Gemmata obscuriglobus: one gene and its partner. The protein of the gene in region 1 binds, or shares a complex with, the protein of each later gene. Links are inferred from orthologs where the notes say so. Each region holds a gene or a part of one and is shown on either strand. Other genes may lie near its edges.

Region 1 (3,233 bases):
GGATGCGCCGGAACTTGCTACCCGGAACGCGGAACCCCTTGAGCTGGCCGTTGTCGAAGCAGCGGATGATGGTCTGCTGGGAGACCTTGCAAATCTTGGCCGCTTCGCCGGTCGTGAACACCGTCTTCATACGCGCATCCACCTGGCCGGCTCAGCCGGCTCGCATGGGGGAGATCCGCGCACGGCCGAAACGACCGAGCCGAGCGGCGGACCGAAACAATTCGTCCGTGACTCACGCAGGACACATCCGGCACCGCGCGGCGCCTCAACAAGAGGCGAGTGCTGCGGCGGAGAGGCAAAACAGCGGACCAGTCCGGGGTGAAGCGACAGTGGCGGTGGCATAGATCGGAGCGGCCTCAACTGCCTCACCCCATCATACCCCGGCCCCCTGTCCGATCAACGGTGCGAACTTCACGACGACCAGGCGATTTGCCCAGCCGGCCCGAATCCCGCCCGCGTCACCGACACAAGGCGCCCAGAGCGCGCCGCCCAAGCTCCACCCGCGCGAACCGCGCCGCAAACTTCTTCCAGCCCCGGGCTCCTGCCGACTCGGTCGCGGAACTCATCGTCTCCGTAGCTACCGTAGCCCGACCGCTTTACCCGCTTTCTCCCACAGGAGGGCGGGAACTCGTCCGGCTGTGACGGACGCCCAGAGCGTGCCTCCGCGACCGACCCCGCGGGTTTCACCGGTTACCCGGCTTCTCCCCAACGGGCAAGCGGCCCATAACGGCTCAATCCAGATAAAGCAACAGCATTGCGAGGTCGGCCGGGGTGATGCCGCTGATGCGGCTCGCCTGGCCCAAGCTGACGGGCCGAATGCGACTCAGCTTCTCACGGGCCTCGTGCCGGAGCTGTCCGACCCGGGCGTAGTCGAACGCGTCCGGAATGCGCCGGTTCTCCAGCCGCTGGAACCGCTCCACCTCTGCGGCTTGCCGGTCGATGTACCCGCTGTACTTGGCTTCCAGAACCACCTGCTCGACCACGTCCGGGCGGGCGTCCCACTCTGCCAGGGCCGGGCACCGGGCGACCACCTCGCTCCACTCCACCTCGGTGCGGCGCACCCAGGTCGCCAGCGAGTCGCCGCCGCTCTTAGTGGACCTTAGCACGCCCTGCAGATCGGAAATGCCCTTCTCCTTCCGCTCGAACCGCGCCCAGTCGGCGACGCCCACGGACCCGACCTTCCGGCCGAGCGGGGTGAGGCGCCGGTCGGCGTTGTCGTGCCGCAACAGCAGCCGGTACTCGGCCCGGGAGGTGAACATCCGGTACGGCTCGTCCACCCCTTTCGTCACGAGGTCGTCGATGAGCACGCCGATGTACGCGGCGCTGCGGTCCAGGACCAGCGCCGGCTCGCCCTTGAGCTTGAGGGCGGCGTTCAGACCCGCCACGAGCCCCTGCGCCGCCGCCTCCTCGTAACCGGTGGTGCCGTTGATCTGGCCGGCGAAGTACAGCCCCGCGACCGGCTTCGTTTCGAGCGTCGGGTGGAGCTGCGTGGGCGGGGCGTAATCGTACTCGACCGCGTACCCCCAACGCATCACTTCTGCGTTCTCCAAGCCGGGGATCAGTTTCAGCATCGCGGCCTGCACGTCCTTGGGCAGGCTGGTGCTGATCCCGTTGCAGTAGTACTCGCGGGTGTTCAGGCCCTCGGGCTCCAGAAAGAGGAGGTGTGAGTCCTTGTCCGCGAACCGCACCACCTTGTCCTCTATCGAGGGGCAGTAGCGCGGCCCGCGGCCACAAATCTGCCCACTATACATGGGGGCGCGGTGGAGGTTCGCGCGGATCAGGTCGTGAACCGCCGCCGTGGTTTCCGTCGAATGGCAAACCACCTGCGGAACCGTGATCTTCTCCGTACTGAAGCTGAACGGGCGCGGGACCGGGTCGCCGGGCTGCTCCTGGCACTTCGAGAAATCGATGGTGCGGCCGTTAAGCCGGCAGGGCGTGCCGGTCTTGAAGCGGGCGAGTTCGAACCCGGCGTCCGCGAGGCTAGCACTCATCCCTTCGGCCGAGGCGTCGCCGGCGCGCCCGCCGACGGTCTTCGCCTCCCCGGTGTGCATGATCGCTTTGAGGAACGTGCCGGTCGTGAGGATGACCGCGGGGGCAAGGTACCGGGTGTCGCCGCGCGCCACCACCCCGACGACGCGGCGCGTGGCGGGCGAAGCGGAGTCCGCGTGCGGCTCGAGCAGCAGCCCTTCTACAAGTTCCTGTCGAAGGGTGAGGTTCTCCTGGTCCTCCACCCACCGCTTCATCGTGAACTGGTAGAGCTTCTTGTCGGCCTGGGCGCGGGGCGAGTGCATCGCCGGCCCTTTGGACGCGTTAAGCACCCGGAACTGGATGCCGCTGGCATCGATGCACTTCCCCATCACCCCGCCGAGCGCGTCGATCTCGCGGACGATCTGCCCCTTGGCGACCCCGCCGATCGCCGGGTTGCAGCTCATCTGCGCCACCGCGTCGGCGTTCATGCTCAGCAGGCACGTGCGGAGCCCGAGCCGGGCGGCGGCCATTGCCGCTTCCGTGCCCGCGTGCCCCGCGCCCACCACCACCACATCGAACCGGTACTCCAGGTCGCTCACAGCCCCCTCCCCCACGCGCGTCGGCCGACGGTACGCTGAAATCCATGATAGCCGTTCTCGACGGCGCGCACGGGACCGAATCCCTCCCGTGCGGGGCACTCGTGATTGAGGGCGCCCCACGCCAGCGGGAGGGGTCCGGGAACCCGATTTTTTCCGAATCGTCGTGTCGCGGCGAGCGGGCAGGGGCACTAATGGGCCGAAGCGGGAGGACAGCCATGCCGTTCGGGTCGTTCGTGCGACAACTGGGCGAAGGGGCCGATTCGGAGCTGCTGGATCGGTTCATCGTGGGTGAAGACCAGTCGGCATTCACCGCCCTGGTCGGCCGGTACACGCCGACCGTTCTGGGCACCTGCCGGAGGGTGCTCGGGCACACCCAAGACGCGGAAGACGCGGCCCAGGCGGTGTTCTTACTGCTCGCCCGCAACGCGGCCCGGGTTCGCCGCCCGTCCGCGCTGGGCGCGTGGCTGCACGGGGTGGCGGTGCGTGTGGCCCGCAAGGCCCGGCGCCGGCGCCGACGGGTGCAACCGCTCCCCGGCTCATCGCCCCCGGCCGCACCGCCAGCGCCGAGCTGGGAGGACGCGCGGCTGGTGATCGACGAGGCCCTTGCCGCGCTCCCCGAACCGCTCCGCGCGCCGCTGGTGCTGTGCTACCTCGAAGGGCTCACCC
Region 2 (3,253 bases), 620 kb from region 1 along the record:
TCGCCGCGCAGCGCGGCGCCCTTCGCGGGCATGTAGGTCTGATGATCCCAGCCCAGGGCGGCGGCACACGAGTTCAGAACGCCGAGTGCTTTCGAGCGGCGGAGGAGTTCGGAGTAGCTTTCGGCGGCGGTCATCTGCGGCTCCTGTACGAACCCGAGTCGTTCGGGTAATGTCGGTGTACGGAGCGAGACGCGAAGCACCGAGGGCACCGCATGGCGGGTAAGCTGGTCACGATCGCGACGTTCGAGCAGGGCGCGCGCGCCCACCTCGCCCGCGGGGTGCTGGAAGAGGCCGGGATCAGGGCGACGGTTACGGACGAAGCCGTTGTTACAATGGACTGGCTGCTGGGCGGCGCGGTGGGATGGGTAAAAGTGCAGGTACTCGAAGAGGACGCGGACCGAGCCGTAGCGGTTCTGGAGGAAACGCTGGGTGCCGAAACCGGCCCGGTGGATGAGGCGGCATTGGCAGCAGAGGCCGAAGCCGCCGGGGAAGCGGACGCCGCCGAAAGGCCGCAGCCGGAACCGGTAGCAATTGTGCCGATTGACGCAGCCGGGGCCCAACCTCCATCCGAGCGAGACGAGTACGCCCGACGGGCGTTTCTGGCCGCATTCTTCGGGTTGATCGTTCCGCTATTGTGGTTTTACGCACTGTACCTGTTCCTGAATGCGGCGTTCGGAACCGGGTCCATCAGCCCGCGATACAAGAACCGGCTGCTCGCCATAGGCGCGTTACTTGCCATCGGTTTTTTCACCGCCATGTACCTGATTGCCCTGTACCGAGACCCGTTCCCGTGAGCCTGACTGCGACTGCCGCTCCCCACCCCGGCGACACCATCGTTGCACTCTCGTCTGCGCCCGATCCCGGAGCGCGAGCGATCGTGCGCGTGAGCGGTCCGAACGCGCGTGCGGTGGTCGCGCGAGTGTTTGCGGCGGAACCGCTCCCCACGTCCCCCGGCTCGCGCCGGTTCGTTCGCGGCGTGCTGCGACTCAGCGGCGTGAGTTCGCCGCTGCCCGCGGTGCTGTACTTCTTTGCCGGCCCGAAGTCGTACACCGGCCAGGACCTGGCAGAACTGCACCTCGTCGGCTCGCCGCCGCTGGTGGAGCGGCTCATCAGTGACCTGCTGTCAGCCGGCGCGCGGCCCGCGCGGCCGGGCGAGTTCACGATGCGGGCATTCCTCGCGGGTAAGAAGGACCTGCCCCAGGCGGAAGCGGTGCAGGCGGTGATCGAGGCCGGCACCGACTCCGACCTCTCGGCGGCACTGGAGCAACTCGCGGGCGGGGTGTCGCGCCCGCTGGATGCCCTCCGTGACGACCTGCTGAACCTTCTCGCCGACGTGGAAGCCGCGCTCGACTTCGCCGACGAGGACATCGAGTTCGTCACGCAAGCCGCGACCGTTGCGCGGGTGCGCGGCGCGGTTGAACATCTCGAAATGGTGCGGAAACAACTCGACGCCCGCACCCTGTCCGGACGTTCGGTGCGGGTAGCACTGGTGGGCTTACCGAACGCGGGCAAGAGCAGCTTGTTTAACGCGCTGGCGAGCGGTGCGGCACTGGTCAGCCCGGTCGCCGGCACCACGCGGGACTACCTCACGAAGCCGCTCGCCCTCGCCGGCGTGCCGGTCGAACTGGTCGACACCGCCGGCTGGCTGGACGCCACCGACACGATTGAGGAGCAAGCACAACGACTCGGAGCCGAGCAGGCAACGCGTGCGGACGTGATCGTGTGGTGCGACGAGTCGGGCGCGTTTGGCGCTCGGGACAAAACCCACCTTCGCGCGACGGGGGCGGAGCTACTCAAAGTGCGCACGAAAAGCGATTTGACGAGTGAGGTTTCGGAGGGCCAGTCGCTCGCCTGCTCGGTCATTGCACCCGGCGGACTCGACTTGCTGCTCGCCGCACTAGTTGACGCCGCGACCTCGCTGACGCGCTCGGCGCTCGCGCCGAGCCAGAGCCGGTGCCGGGGGCACGTGCTCGCGTGCCTTGAGCACTTGTGGGAAGCGGAAACCCTGGCAGCGCGCGGCGAGCACCCCGAGTTGCTCGCGCTGGCGCTTCGCGGCGCTCTGGAGCCGCTCGGCGAGATGACGGGGGCCATCTACACCAACGATCTGCTTGATCGCATATTTTCGCGATTCTGCATCGGGAAATAGTTTCTCCGGATCGGCAACGCGTCCAGAGAACCGAAGTTGTCACACCGCCAATTTTCCTGTGTCAAAGATGCAGCCCCCACCCGGCCGACGTGGCGGGGGTGGACGTGGACCCGGGAGTAGCGTCGTGTTCAACCCGTTCACGGAGGTCATCGACGAGTCCGATGACCTCGCCCTCGTCGAATCGGCGAGGGGCGGCAGCCTGGAGGCCCTGGAAAAGCTCGTCCTGCGGCACCAGGCGTGGGTGTACAACGTCGCCGTCCGCATGGTCTTCCACCCGCAGGACGCTGAGGAGGTGACCCAGGAAGTGCTCATCAAGGCCGTCACCCGGCTGAGCACGTTTCGGGGGGAGAGCGCGTTCCGCACCTGGCTCTACCGCATCGCTACGAGCCATGTACTGAACATGAAGCGACGCGGCGGCGAACTCCGACCGCAGACGTTCTCGTCCTATGCGGCGGCCATCAACGACACCCCCGATCTGGACCTGCCCGACCCGAAGAGCGTGCCCGTGGACGTGCCGCTGCTCGTTGAGGAGGCCAAACTGACTTGCACGACCGGGATGCTGATGTGTCTCGACCGCAAGCAGCGGCTCGTGTTCACCCTCGGCGAGATCCTCGGCACCAGCGACACCGTCGGCGGCGAGGTGCTGGAGATGTCGGCCGACAACTTCCGGCAAAGTCTGACCCGCGCCCGCCGCGACCTTTACCAGTTCATGCACGGCCAGTGCGGCTTGGTGAACGCGAACAACCCGTGCCGGTGTCCCAAGAAGACGAAGGGGTTCATCGCCGGCGGCCACGTCGATCCCGACCACTTGCTCTTCGTTCCGCTGCGCGTCCGGCGGATCAAGGACGTTGCGGCCGACACGGTGCGCGAGATCGAGGACGTTCTCGACCGCAAGTACGCGGCCCTCTTCCGTGAGCACGCGTTCCTCGAACCGCCCGATCAAGTCGCGTGGGTCCGCCGGGTTCTTGACGGCCCCGACATCCGCACCGCCTTGCACCTGGATTGAACATTTCTCCCCGACAGTTGTCACAGTCGATCTCCCGGCGTGTCTACGGGTGCAAGGAGGTCGAACCATGTCAAAACTGCAAGACAAAGTGGCCCTGGTGA

What was found.
Region 2: the proteins of mnmG (region 1) and GobsT_RS20925 are in contact, whole or in part, in a solved structure (PDB 9HIP), measured with the Escherichia coli proteins. The link is inferred for Gemmata obscuriglobus from one-to-one orthologs.

Annotation. Positions count from the first base shown.
Region 1 is NZ_CP042911.1:5,685,366-5,688,598, reverse strand. Bases 150-3,070 are described here. They hold mnmG (tRNA uridine-5-carboxymethylaminomethyl(34) synthesis enzyme MnmG), read right to left. Parts: upstream 2,568-3,070; coding sequence 732-2,567; downstream 150-731. Other genes in these bases: GobsT_RS23810 (RNA polymerase sigma factor), read left to right, coding at 2,783-3,070. In the rest of the region: GobsT_RS23820 (response regulator), read right to left, coding at 1-130; more of GobsT_RS23810, read left to right, coding at 3,071-3,233. UniProt on the Escherichia coli protein: NAD-binding protein involved in the addition of a carboxymethylaminomethyl (cmnm) group at the wobble position (U34) of certain tRNAs, forming tRNA-cmnm(5)s(2)U34.
Region 2 is NZ_CP042911.1:5,067,494-5,070,746, forward strand. The notes cover bases 28-2,968. They hold GobsT_RS20925 (tRNA modification GTPase), read left to right. Parts: upstream 28-790; coding sequence 791-2,146; downstream 2,147-2,968. Other genes in these bases: GobsT_RS20915 (carboxypeptidase M32), read right to left, coding at 28-134; GobsT_RS20920 (putative signal transducing protein), read left to right, coding at 213-794; GobsT_RS20930 (RNA polymerase sigma factor), read left to right, coding at 2,271-2,968. Also shown: more of GobsT_RS20915, read right to left, coding at 1-27; more of GobsT_RS20930, read left to right, coding at 2,969-3,152; GobsT_RS20935 (SDR family NAD(P)-dependent oxidoreductase), read left to right, coding at 3,220-3,253. UniProt on the Escherichia coli protein: Exhibits a very high intrinsic GTPase hydrolysis rate. Involved in the addition of a carboxymethylaminomethyl (cmnm) group at the wobble position (U34) of certain tRNAs, forming tRNA-cmnm(5)s(2)U34.